3 regions of the Sporomusa rhizae genome follow, and region 2 is predicted to be linked to each of the others. Evidence: riboswitches for the same ligand, from Rfam matches in the RefSeq annotation. Region 2 holds a riboswitch; each other region holds the start of a gene.
What was found. A riboswitch is a leader RNA that binds a small molecule or an ion and turns the genes downstream of it on or off. The one in region 2 is predicted to bind cobalamin.
Positions count from the first base shown of each region.

Region 1: it holds a riboswitch for cobalamin, as region 2 does, so the genes downstream of both, SRRS_RS05195 (aldehyde dehydrogenase family protein) here and cobI (precorrin-2 C(20)-methyltransferase) in region 2, are expected to answer to the same signal.
Region 3: it holds a riboswitch for cobalamin, as region 2 does, so the genes downstream of both, SRRS_RS05335 (ATP-binding protein) here and cobI (precorrin-2 C(20)-methyltransferase) in region 2, are expected to answer to the same signal.

Region 1 covers NZ_CP156925.1:1,136,916-1,141,187, forward strand. Annotated here, with positions in the region: gene SRRS_RS05185 (ABC transporter ATP-binding protein) at 1-68, shown strand, start outside; gene SRRS_RS05190 (GNAT family N-acetyltransferase) at 319-825, shown strand; cobalamin riboswitch at 1,040-1,223, shown strand; cobalamin riboswitch at 1,381-1,564, shown strand; gene SRRS_RS05195 (aldehyde dehydrogenase family protein) at 1,890-3,260, shown strand; gene SRRS_RS05200 (4-hydroxybutyrate dehydrogenase) at 3,288-4,272, shown strand, end outside.
Region 2 covers NZ_CP156925.1:5,373,826-5,378,097, reverse strand. Annotated here, with positions in the region: gene SRRS_RS25150 (methyl-accepting chemotaxis protein) at 1-467, shown strand, start outside; gene SRRS_RS25145 (hypothetical protein) at 587-1,084, opposite strand; gene SRRS_RS25140 (CD3073 family putative ECF transporter S component) at 1,068-1,664, opposite strand; cobalamin riboswitch at 1,828-2,012, shown strand; gene cobI (precorrin-2 C(20)-methyltransferase) at 2,114-2,839, shown strand; gene SRRS_RS25130 (FecCD family ABC transporter permease) at 2,836-3,891, shown strand; gene SRRS_RS25125 (ABC transporter ATP-binding protein) at 3,900-4,272, shown strand, end outside.
Region 3 covers NZ_CP156925.1:1,169,794-1,174,065, forward strand. Annotated here, with positions in the region: gene SRRS_RS05330 (sigma 54-interacting transcriptional regulator) at 1-1,836, shown strand, start outside; cobalamin riboswitch at 2,087-2,268, shown strand; cobalamin riboswitch at 2,464-2,646, shown strand; gene SRRS_RS05335 (ATP-binding protein) at 2,799-3,827, shown strand; gene SRRS_RS05340 (VWA domain-containing protein) at 3,848-4,272, shown strand, end outside.

The sequences.
Region 1 (4,272 bases), 1.6 Mb from region 2:
GGCAAGAAAAGCCGGTGCTTAAAGAGCTTTCTAAAGGTCACAGCGTTGCCTGCCATTTTGTTTCATAACTTGTAATTAGCCTTTGAAAAGGGGACTGTTTTCATTTAGCAGTTTTGAAACTGTTGAAAAAATTGTGGAATTGCAATTATGCCTGTGATCAGAAAAGGATAGGTTGAAGAAATTCAATCTATCCTTATAAAGTCAATTTTATTAACAAGATTGTGGGTATTGTGGCTTGGTATTCTAGTAAAAGATGAGAAAGGTCTTTGTATAATTCTGGTACCAGAACCAATAAAAGAAGGGATAGGATTGCTTTAGATGCAGGATTTGGTTATACGTACAATCAAAGCAGAAGATGTTGATGCTGTACAAAATTTTCTAATGCGGCAGCTTAAGGATTTGTTTGCTCATGAAGGCCAGTCGGCCATAACCGACGATGTCTGGGGGCTGAAAAAGACGTATTTGGAGCCTCCAAATTGCAATATGTGGGGAGTATTCACACCGGCGGGCGAAGTTATCGGTACTGCGGCAGTTTGTGCTTACAATGACAGGATTGCACTGCTGAAGGGATGTTATGCTGCCGGTACTACGGCTGAAATTGGGCGTTGCTATATTGATAAGCGGTTAAGACGGCGGGGGATAGGATCTGAACTGGTAAAAAAAATAACTGAATTTTGTATTGAACAAGGGTACTTTGTCATGTATCTTCATACCCACAGGTTTTTGCCCGGCGGTTTTAACTTTTGGGAAAAACAGGGATTTAAAATTACTGTTGATGAAGCTGGTATTGCTGAAATTGTACATATGGAGAAGCTGCTTTTATAACCGGATGCCAACCTTCCCACTCCGGCGACCGCTGGGAGGGGGGGGGCGCGGAAAAGCTGAGAAACTTTGCTTGCATGTTTGTGCTTCAGTGCTGAAACTAAGTAAACCGTCGGATTTCAATACATTCCGTAGTATGTTGTAGAATGGCGAAATTTGGATTGACATCTCTTTGGGGCTATGTTACCCTTAAATCAGGTTATGCAGCCTAAAGACAATTTAATGCATTGAGTTAGGTGCCCTACGGGGCTTAATAGGGAAGACCGGTGAAATACCGGCGCGGTCCCGCCACTGTAATGGGGAGTGAACCCAAAAAAATGCCACTGGGATGAGAATCCTGGGAAGGTTTGGGGAAGCTGTGATCCAGAGCCAGGAGAACTGCCTATCTGACAATCGCCGTTTGACCTACGAGAGATGGGGAGGTGATTACAGTCCGAAGTGTGCTAACGTAAGCGGAATAGTAAGATATTGCTGTTTTCTGCTGTATTGCGCCTGCTGTACTGTATTCGCTCCGACACATAGTCAGGAGTTTTTTTATTTTGCATTTGCCTAAAGACAATTCAATACATAGAGTTAGGTGCCCTTCGGGGCTTAATAGGGAAGACCGGTGAAATGCCGGCGCGGTCCCGCCACTGTAATGGGGAGTGAACCCAAAAAAATGCCACTGGGATGAGAATCCTGGGAAGGCTTGGGGAAGCTGTGATCCAGAGCCAGGAGAACTGCCTATCTGACAATCACCGTTTGACCTACGAGAGATGGGGAGGGGATTACAGACCAAAGTATGTTTGCTTATGATGAGACGGGGATGTCTCTTGGTTAAGCTGTGCATACTGTATGCTGTATTCACTCCTGACACATAGTCAGGAGTTTTTATTTGCTGTGTTTCTGTATTCTTCTCCCGATATACTCGGGAGTTTTTTATTTGACTTTGTCCTTTAGAACATGCAAGGTCTGAAAATTTTTAATTTTAACGCTAAGTGTTGGAATGGACAGGTGCGCAGAACCAATGGTGCAGGACCCAGTGTGGACAGGGTAGCTGATGATTTTATGGGAGAGGATGATTTAATGTGAGTAATGAACAAGTGATTCAAAAACTTATAGCAAATGCAAAAAACGCTCAGCATGTTTTGGAAAATTATAAACAAGAGCAAGTCGATAATTTAGTCAGAGTCATCGGTAAAACCGTATATGAAAACGCGGAACTGCTTTCAAGAGAAGCGGTGGAAGAAACAAGAATGGGTGTATACGAAGACAAAGTAGCTAAATGCCAGGGAAAAGCGAAGGCTATTTGGCATAGCCTCAAAAACAAAAGATCAGTCGGAATCATTAAAGAGGAACCGGAAAAAGGGCTGTTGTATGTTGCCAAACCCAAAGGAGTGGTTGGTGCCGTAACTCCTACCACCAATCCTGTTGTTACGCCGATGTGTAATGCCATGTTTGCGATAAAAGGAAGAAATACAATCATAGTTGCACCTCATCCCCGGTCGAAAAAAACGTCGGCCCATACCGTGCAATTAATAAATCAGCAATTAAAAGAGCTTGGCGCACCGGCAAATCTGGTACAGATCATTGAAGAGCCGAGCGTGGAATTAACACAAGAACTTATGCAAGCTGTGGATGTGGTAATTGCCACAGGCGGTATGGGAATGGTAAAGGCTGCCTATTCCAGCGGCAAACCGGCTTACGGTGTTGGCGCGGGTAATGTCCAGGTCATAGTTGACCGGGACTATGACTATGATCAAGCCGCAAAGGATATCATTACCGGCAGAAAGTTTGATAACGGAATTATTTGCTCTGGTGAACAATGCATTATAGCCCCAAGCGAACAACATGCTGAAATTATGGACAAATTTGTAGAAAATGGTGCGGCCTACTTTAGCAATGACGACACTGTAGATAAATTTAGACAGGTTATGTTTGTTGATGGCGCACTTAACGGTAAAATAGTTGGACAATCGGTGGAATTTATTGCTAAGTTGGCCGGAGTGGACGTTGCCCCCGGGACCAAAGTCATTATTTTAAAAGCAAGAGGCAAGGGCGACGCGGATGTGCTGTGCCGGGAAAAAATGTGTCCGGTTTTAATTACGTTACCCTACGATACCTTTGAAGAAGCACTGGATATCGCCAAAACCAATTTGCTGTATGAAGGGGCCGGGCATTCTGCCGCCATTCATTCCTCCAATCATCTGCATATCAGTCAGGCAGGGATTAAGCTGCCTATCAGCCGGCTGGTTGTGAATCAGGCGTCTTCAACCAATGCAGGCGGAAGTTTTCATAACGGGTTTATGCCGACTACCACTTTAGGTTGTGGCTCGTGGGGGAATAACAGTATTTCGGAAAACCTGACTTATGAACATTTGATTAATATATCCAGGATCGGCTATTTCAACAAAAATGCTTATATTCCATCGAATGAAGAGATATGGGCCTTACGGTAGTAAACAAACTGAACAGGAGACTGGATTATGAGAATGCTTGCGGTTAAACCACAAATCCATAAATTTGACAAATTCCGTGATTTTGCTGATTTTTTTGCGATAGGACCAGGTGATCTGGTATTAACCAATGAGTTTTTGTATACTCCGTTTATGAAAGAACTGGAACTTAGAGCTGATTTTATATTTCAGGAAAAATACGGTTTAGGCGAACCGTCTGACGAAATGATTGACGCCATTATAAAAGACATGGGAGAAAAAGAGTACCGGCGGATTGTGGCTGTCGGTGGCGGTACGGTTATCGACATAGCTAAATTGCTGGTTGTTGAAAATGCCAAACATGCTGTCGACTTATTTGAAAGAAGAATACCACTGGTTAAAGCACGGGAGCTTATCATCGTGCCGACTACCTGCGGCACAGGCAGCGAAGTAACCAATATATCCATTGCCGAGATCAAGTCCCGGCATACAAAGATGGGTCTGGCTGCTGACGAACTATACGCCGACTATGCAGTTTTGATACCGCAGCTAGTAGAAGGCTTGCCATACCAGTTTTTTGTGACAAGTTCCATTGATGCGCTCATCCATGCTTTGGAATCCTTGGTTTCCCCGAAATCCAATGCGTTTACCGAACTGTTTAGCAGTAAGGCCATCGAATTAATACTGAAAGGCTATCGCGCTATTAATGCTAAAGGCCCTGCGTACAGAACGGAAATATTAGAGGATTTTGTAATTGCCAGCAATTGGGCCGGCATCGCGTTTGCCAACACCGGTGTCGGGGCCGTCCATGCACTGTCATATCCGCTGGGGGGCAACTATCATGTCCCGCACGGTGAGGCAAATTATCAGTTTTTTATTGAAGTCTTTAAAGTATATAATCGCAAGAACCCCGGCGGAAAGATAAAGGAAGTCAATAAACTTTTAGCCGGCATACTGGAAATAGACGCTGCTGCGAATATATATGATGAGCTGGCAGCAGTACTTGATCAATTATTAGTGCGAAAGCCGCTCAGCG
Region 2 (4,272 bases):
AACAAGGTCGTGGGTTTGCCGTTGTTGCAGATGAAGTACGAAAATTGGCCGAACAGTCCCAGGAGGCCACAAAGCAAATTGCCGAATTGATTATCGAAGTTCAGACGGAGACGGATAAAGCCATGGTAGCTATGAATGATGGTACACGGGAAGTTAAAGTAGGCGGGGAAGTAGTTGAGACTGCCGGTCAAGCCTTTCAAGAAATTGTGGGATTGGTTGAAGGGGTTTCCGGGCAATTTAATTGTATTTCATCAGCCATGCAGCAGATGGCGAATGAAAGCCAACAGATTGTAGGTGCGGTCAACGATATTGATAAAATAAGCAGTGAAGCAGCCGAGCATGCGCAAACGGTGTCGGCTACGACGGAAGAACATGCAGCATCGATGGAACAGATTGCGGCCGCCAGCCAATCCTTGGGTAAGATGGCTGAAAAATTGCGAAATACTGTTGGTAAATTCAAGTTGTAAAATTAAGGTGAAGTACGTCTTAAGAGGATTTACACGGTCACGGTCATCAATCGCCCGGAATGACGAAGAACCCGCGGATTTCGCGGGTTCTTTGTATTATAACATCCACTGGTACTTGTTTAAACCTGCTTTTCTTTTTGCAGTGCTTGGCGGAGTATTACCTCAAACTCATGGGACTGTCCTTCTATATAATCTGTGGGAACATCCATGATCAGCATTTGCGGGAATCGCTCGGCGAGTTCGGGCAGGAGCAGGCGAAACAAGTGGCCGTTTCTGTCAGTGAGCGAGCAAGTGGGGCTTCGGCGGATGCCTAAAAGCAGATGGACATCACAACCGGCTTGACGAAAGGTGTCCAGGTCTTTTAGGACCCGTTCAGTTGTCTCGTGGCAAACTATCGCAAATTCCGGGGTATCATATTGCTCATAAGTCTGGGGTTTACGCTCCAGTCCGGCAAAAATTAGCTCCGGGCAAGGTAGCTGGTAGATGCCTAACCCTGCTTCGCCCAATATGGATACAAGTTTTGAAAAGTTGCCGCTTGCTCTGGCTAGATTGCGGACTACACTGTTTTGATTTAAAATACAATGACTGACTATCGCCAGTTTATTTTGACGGAGCATGGTTTGTCCTTGCTGTCCTAAGTAAAGGGTTGGTGGCTTTGCCTAATATATTTGCAGGGAAATAACGTACCAATGAGGCTACCAACAGGGCGCAGGCAACTTTATCGACTATATTACCGGTTATACGTGGGATAAAGGCGGCAGTAAAAATTTTCTGTCCACTTTTCAACAGCCAGAGGAATAGCAAATCCGTCCCACCGCCGGTTAGACCGCCATATACCCATATGGCAATGGGCGTGCCTATAAGCGGGGCTACTACGGACACCAGCAGACCGGTTAACAGCGCGGTCTTCCAAGTAAAGGTGTAACGCCGGGCTATGTAACCGACAATAATACCTATAGCCAAATTTACAACAGCGAACGGGATGTTCTTGGGATTTGTGAGTATGCCCTGAATAATGTTTGTAATCAGACCGATAGCACCACCCCAAAATGGCCCGAACATGACTGCTCCTAGGATAGTTCCCAGAGTGTCCAGAAATAATAGGGGGATTTTCAGGGTTTGCACAATAGTTCCCAGTACCAGATTGACAGCAATACAAATGCCACTGAATACCAGGGGGAAGGTATTTGTTTGCACATACATCACCTCGTACATAATACTAATTTCCATAATAATTATGGGGTATAATAAAATATATATAGGAATAATAAAAATATTCTATATCTAATTCCATTCTCCTGCCTACAACCTGGCTACCCATAATATGCTTGACTTTTACTGCTTTTAATCATACAATTTAAGTAATTGTATAGGAACAGGTGCCCGATTGGGCTTAATAGGGAAGACGGTTAAAATCCGGCACGGTCCCGCCGCTGTGATGGGGAGCCTACTGCAATAAGCCACTGAAATAGTAAGACATTTTGGGAAGGCGCAGTTTGGCTATGAACCTAAGTCAGAAGAACTGCCTGTTTGACAATCACCGTTTTACCCACGAGAGATGGGGAGGGGATATGCGCAACTGTGCAATTTCTCTGTCATGCATTTGGGTGACAGGGCTTTATTTATTTTAAGGAGTTGTTTTATATATGTCAGGGATTTTTTACGGCGTTGGAGTAGGGCCTGGCGACCCCGAATTATTAACTTTAAAGGCTATTAATGCCATTAAGTCATCAGATGTGGTGATTGCTCCCCGTACCGAAAAGAAAGATGAAAGTACGGCTTTGTCAATTGCCCGGCCATATATTCAAGAAGGAACCGAGATACTGGAACTGGTATTTCCGATGAACTACAATTCTCAGGCTTTGTCTGATGCCTGGATTAGTAATAAGAATGCTATCCTGGAGCTTTTGGATAGCGGCAAAAAGGTCGCTTTTCTGACGCTGGGTGATCCCATGTTATATAGCACATATATGTATGTTTACCGGTTGCTTGAAGATTCCCATCATGAAATTATCAATATTCCCGGTGTAAACTCATTCTCAGCTATCGGCAATCGTCTAGGAGTGCCACTGGCAGAGGGGGGCGACATTTTAAGCATAGTACCTGCTACTATTGATGAAGACCGCCTGGAAAAGATATTAGCTCTTTCCGATAATGTTGTGCTTATGAAAGTATACAAAAATTACACTGATATTGTTGAAAAGCTGAATAAACACGGCATGGTTGAAAATGCTGTCATGGTATCAAAATGCGGCCTGGAGGGCGAAGAAATCGTTCATGATTTGGCCGCTGCTGCGGGAACACAAAAAGTAAATTACCTTTCAACCATTCTGACCAAACGCTCAAAAGTGAGTAAACACGCATTGGCATGAGCGGTACGTTAACAGCGCTTCTGAACCGCCAGCGAGCCAAAACCCGCTTGGCGGGTTTTGCGCTCTTGGCGGTTTTGGTGTTGTTTACTTTACTGGCAGTCGGTTTTGGCCGGGCTGATATCGGCATGGGGGATGTGACTGCCGTTATTTACGGCAAAGTCAGTGGTAATACGGAGGCTTATAGTTACCTTAATGCTGCCAAAACAGCGATAATCTGGGATATTCGCTTGCCGCGTATTCTGGCAGCAATTGCCGTCGGCGGCGGTTTAGCCGTAGCCGGTGTCGTTTTTCAGGCCTTATTAATGAACCCGCTGGCTGATTCCTATACCATGGGAGTATCAACAGGAGCTGCCTTTGGCGCCAGTGTGGCTATTTATTTCAACATCTTTGCTCAGGGCGGCCTGCCTGTTACGGTATTTGCTTTTGGCGGTGCGGTAGCAACCCTGCTTGTCGTAATGTCCATGGCTCGCGTGGGTGGCTATGTATCTTCGGCCAATTTGGTTATCGCCGGGATTATTGTCAGCAGCATTTTATCTGCTGCTATCAGTATGGTTAAGAGTTTGGCCGGAGAACAGGTTTCGGCCATTGTGGCTTGGCTAATTGGCAGTCTGGCGGCTAAGACCTGGGAACATGTGCTGTATGGCTGGCCATTAATTCTGGCTGCCTGCGTATTGTGCTATTACTATGCTGAAGACCTTAACATTGTCTCTTTGGGAGACCGCGAAGCCCGCAGCTTGGGTATAAACGCTTCCCGTCTCCGGACAACCTTGCTAGCTGCCGGGGCTTTGATTACGGCAGTATGTGTGGCAATTGGCGGTATTATCGGCTTTGTCGGCCTCATTGTACCGCACATGGTTAGAATGCTGACAGGCTCAGATAATAAGGCACTTATTCCGCTGTGCGGGTTAACAGGCGGGATACTGCTCTTAACAGCCGATACCTTCGGGCGTTCCGTCGGCAATATTGAAATTCCTGTCGGGGTATTAACAACACTTCTGGGCGGTCCCTTCTTTGTTTATATTTTTCGTATGCGCAATAAAACGCTTGGGTAGGAGCGTTAATGATGATAAAAATAGCAAACGTACAATTTGGCTATGCAGCTAAACAAGTGTTAAACGATATTAGTTTGTCAATTGAGCGTGGTAGTTTTTGCGGTATCGTCGGCCCCAATGGCTCAGGCAAGACTACCTTGCTAAATGCCATAACCGGGCAACTTAAGTTTGCGTCAGGCAGTATCAAGATCAAAGGGCGGGATATCAGTTCTTACCGTATCGAAGAACTGGCCCGCCATATTGCTATTGTGCCGCAAAACATGGATATCAGGTTTCCGTATACCTGTCTGGAAATTGTCAGCATGGGTCGCACTCCGTTTAAATCGCGGCTGCAAGGTCTGACAAGTGAGGATTTGGATGTTGTTGAAAATGCTATGAAGC
Region 3 (4,272 bases), 1.6 Mb from region 2:
CTAGGACTAACGGTAGAGTTCTATGAGGGGTGGCTGGAACAAGCAAGTAAAATTATAGAAACCTTGAACGGCCCGCCAATTGATATACTCATGAGCCGTGGTGGTACGGCCAAATTTCTGGCTGAGAAATTTTCCATGCCGGTTATTCCTGTTAATACTGGGCCTTATGAAATTTTAGCTGCATTAAATGAAGCCCGGCAGTATTGCAGAAGAATCGCGATAACATCATATAGCGATCAGTATATTGGATTATCCCTGATGGAAAAAGTTTTGGATATTTCTATTACAGAAGTTATAATTACTGATTTAAAAACTCTAGAGCGAAGAATTGCTTCACTTGCTTCCGAAAACTACTGCATAGTTGGGGGCGGGGCTTCTGTTGCCTATGCCCAGAAGGTTGGATTACCAAGTGTTTTTTTAAAAACGAATCGTGCAACATTACAATCAGCCTTTCTTGAAGCAGATCGATTGGCTTCACTACGAAGGGAAGAAACCAGAAAATCACGTCGACTGGAAGCTATTTTGGATGCAACCTATGACGGGATTATTGCCGTAGATGCTCATGGCGAAATTGAAATATTTAATAAGTCAGCAGAAAAAACACTGAATATTCGCGCCACAGAAGTAATTGGCAAAAACATTGCCGAAATAGTACCGAATTCCAGACTTGATCATATTCTTCAAACGGGACAATCTGAAGAGGGTGAACTCCAAGATACCGGTAATACTCGCATACTTACCAACCGCGTTCCGGTAAGATACGGTTCAAAAATTGTAGGTGCTGTTGCTAGTTTTATGGAGTCTTCAAAAGTCGTGCAAGCTGAGCACAAAATCCGGAAAGAATTGACGGCGCAAAGTCAATTTAAAGCTAAAGCAACTTTTTCAGATATTATCGGAGTATCGAAAACATTGGAAATAAAGAAGAAAATAGCAAAAAATTTCGCTCAGTCATACCTATCTATAATGCTTTATGGAGCATCAGGAACAGGCAAAGAACTTTTTGCCCAGAGTATTCACAACGCAAGTGAACGTGCAAAAAATCCTTTTGTAGCTATTAATTGCGGAGCTTTACCCCACACGCTTCTGGAAAGCGAGTTGTTCGGTTATGAGGAGGGTGCATTCACGGGGGCCCGCCGTAAAGGCAAGCACGGTTTGTTTGAACTGGCACATGGCGGAACCATATTTTTAGACGAAATCGATGCTCTTCCTATCGAAATGCAAACACGTCTTCTGCGTGTTCTACAGGAACGTGAAGTATTGCGAATTGGCGGAGAATCAATAATTCCAATAAATATCCGTGTTATAGCAGCATCTAATAGAAGTGCAGAGGACTTACTGGAAAAGAATATTATCAGGGAAGATCTTTTCTATCGGCTAAATGTACTTTGGATCGAACTTCCGACACTGGCTGACCGCCGTGAAGATATCAAACACTTATGCGAACACTTTCTCCCCGCCGAAAATAAGCATCAACTGAGACCAATCGTCGCTAAGATATTGCCATACTTTGAAAAGTATACGTGGCCTGGCAATATCCGGGAATTGCAGAATACTATCCAACGCTTAGCTTTTTTTGTGGATTCATTTGAGCCGGAAGAAGATGTTAAAGACTTTCTACGATTGGTGGCACCAAACATATTGAGAGCAGTGGCTACTTCTTTTGAAGACGATATCTCACAAATTCGCCCTCAAGTAAAAGAGTTCGAGCACGAGTTGATCCAAAAAGCTGTTGCTGAACACAAGACACTAGAACAAGCCGCAGCTCATCTGGGGATAGGAAGGTCAACCCTTACCCGTAAACTAAAAAAAATCCGTGAGAGGCGGTTACCTAATTGAAAAGTCCAGGATGGCTCCCGGGTTGCAAGAAATGCGGTAAACATCAATTCATCCCCATATAGTGAGTAGCCATCAAACCTGAGATATTGAGATCAGGGAGATAATCAGTATGAAATAGTAACAAAATGATTGTCTATAAAGATAAAGATGCTGGTAGAAACGTATTTATTTGCGGCACGGCTTGTGCGAAAAATCACAGCAAAGTATTGACAAACTATGTGATGTTCTGTAGTATGAGAAGTAATGAAATTTTAATATTATTGAGTTAGGTGCCTAATGGGCTTAATAGGGAAGACCGGTGAAATACCGGCGCGGTCCCGCCACTGTAACGGGGAGTAAGCTTAAGATATACCACTGGAACAATTGTTTTGGGAAGGTTTAAGCAAGCTATGATCCGGAGCCAGGAGAACTGCCTAGCTGACAATCGCCGTTTTTTTTACCCACGCGGTTATGGGGAGGGGATTACAGCTAAGCATATTCTTGGATTAATCTCAAGAACTGTGCGATTTAGTCTAATTCACTCCTGATAGTTGATATCAGGAGTTTTTTATTAGTTTGCTGTAGGAAACTCCCGGTTGCTTTGACAGTCGGGAGCTTTTCATCCTGCTAAAGCATAATTTTTTTCAAAACAGAATAACAGGGTTAGGTACCCGTAAGGGTTTAATAGGGAAGACCGGTGAAATACCGGCGCGGTCCCGCCACTGTAATGGGGAGCAAGCTTAAGATACACCACTGGGATGAAGATCCCGGGAAGGTTTAAGTAAGCAAAGATCCAGAGCCAGGAGAACTGCCTAATTGTCAGTCACCGTTTTACTCACGAGGCATGGGGAGGGGATTATATATAAGATGTATTTTTGCATGCTTTTTAGTCAAGAGACCTTCCGTACTTAGGTAAACGAAGGTCTCTTTTTTCTTTTGCAGTCAACTTCACACATAGGAAGTCAATAAGGAGATGAATCGATTTGAAACATACTGCAGTGTATCCGTTTACTGCTATCGTCGGACAAGAAGATATGAAACAGGCACTTATATTAAATGTAATTAACCCCCTGTTGGGTGGAGTTCTGATTAAAGGGGAAAAAGGAACAGCCAAATCAACCGCGGTTAGAGCGCTTGCCGATTTATTGCCTGCCATGGAAGTAAGTAAAAACTGTCCGTTCCACTGCGATCCGGCGGACCCTGGCCATCTGTGTGACAACTGCCGGGATAAAGCCGGAGCAGAAGAACAACTGTCTACTCAGTCAGTTAAAATGCGGGTGGTGGAGCTGCCGGTAAGTGCTACCGAGGATCGGGTAGTTGGCACACTGGATATTGAACACGCTATCAAGCACGGGGAAAAGAAATTTGATCCCGGCATTTTGGCTCAGGCCAACCGCAATATTTTATATGTGGATGAAATTAATCTTTTGGATGACCATGTTGTTGACGTGCTGTTGGATGCCGCCGCCATGGGGGTTAACACGGTCGAACGCGAGGGTGTGTCCTATTCCCACCCGGCGCGCTTTGTGCTTGTCGGCACGATGAATCCCGAAGAAGGCGATATCCGGCCGCAGCTCTTAGACCGTTTTGGCTTATCGGTGGCCGTGGCCGGAGAAAACAAGCCAGAATGGCGGGTGGAAGTTATCAAACGGCGGTTAGCCTATGAACAGGATACAGATACCTTTGCTCAGCAGTATCAGGAAGAACAGGAAAAACTGGCAGCGAGTATCATGCAGGCACGCGGCTTACTGCCCCAGGTAACTATCAGCGATGAACTGCTCCTGCTTGTTGCCAGGCTGGCTATTGCCCTTGATGTTGATGGCCACCGGGCTGACATTACCGTAATTAAGACTGCCATGACGCTGGCAGCTTTCGCCGGACGGGTGCAAGTGGAAAAAGAGGACGTAAAAAAAGCCGCCCACTTGGCGCTGCCTCACCGGATGCGACGGCGCCCATTTGAGGACGGAACGCTGGACTGGGATAAAGTCGAAGCCATATTTGCCGAACAATAGCGGGCGAGAGGAAGGATAATATGCAACGCATGATATTTCCTTTTGCGGCGATTGCCGGTCAGGAAGCTGTCAAGAGAGCGTTACTCATAGCTGCCGTCAATCCGAAAGCAGGCGGGGTTGTGGTAGCAGGAGAAAAGGGTACCGCCAAATCAACGCTGGTTCGTTCGCTGACAGAAATCACCGGACAAACCCGAATTATTGAATTGCCGCTTAATGCCACGGAGGATATGGTGTTTGGCGGCCTGGATATGCAGTATGCTGTGGAACAGGGTGAGCGCCGCTTCTTGCCGGGCATACTTTCCAGAGCCCATAACCAGATTCTTTATATTGATGAAGTTAATTTACTGCGCCACGATTTTTTGGGCAGTCTTTTAGATGCGGCGGCCACCGGGCAGCACCGGGTGGAACGTGAGGGGATTTCCTGTTTGCATAAAGCAGCTTGTAT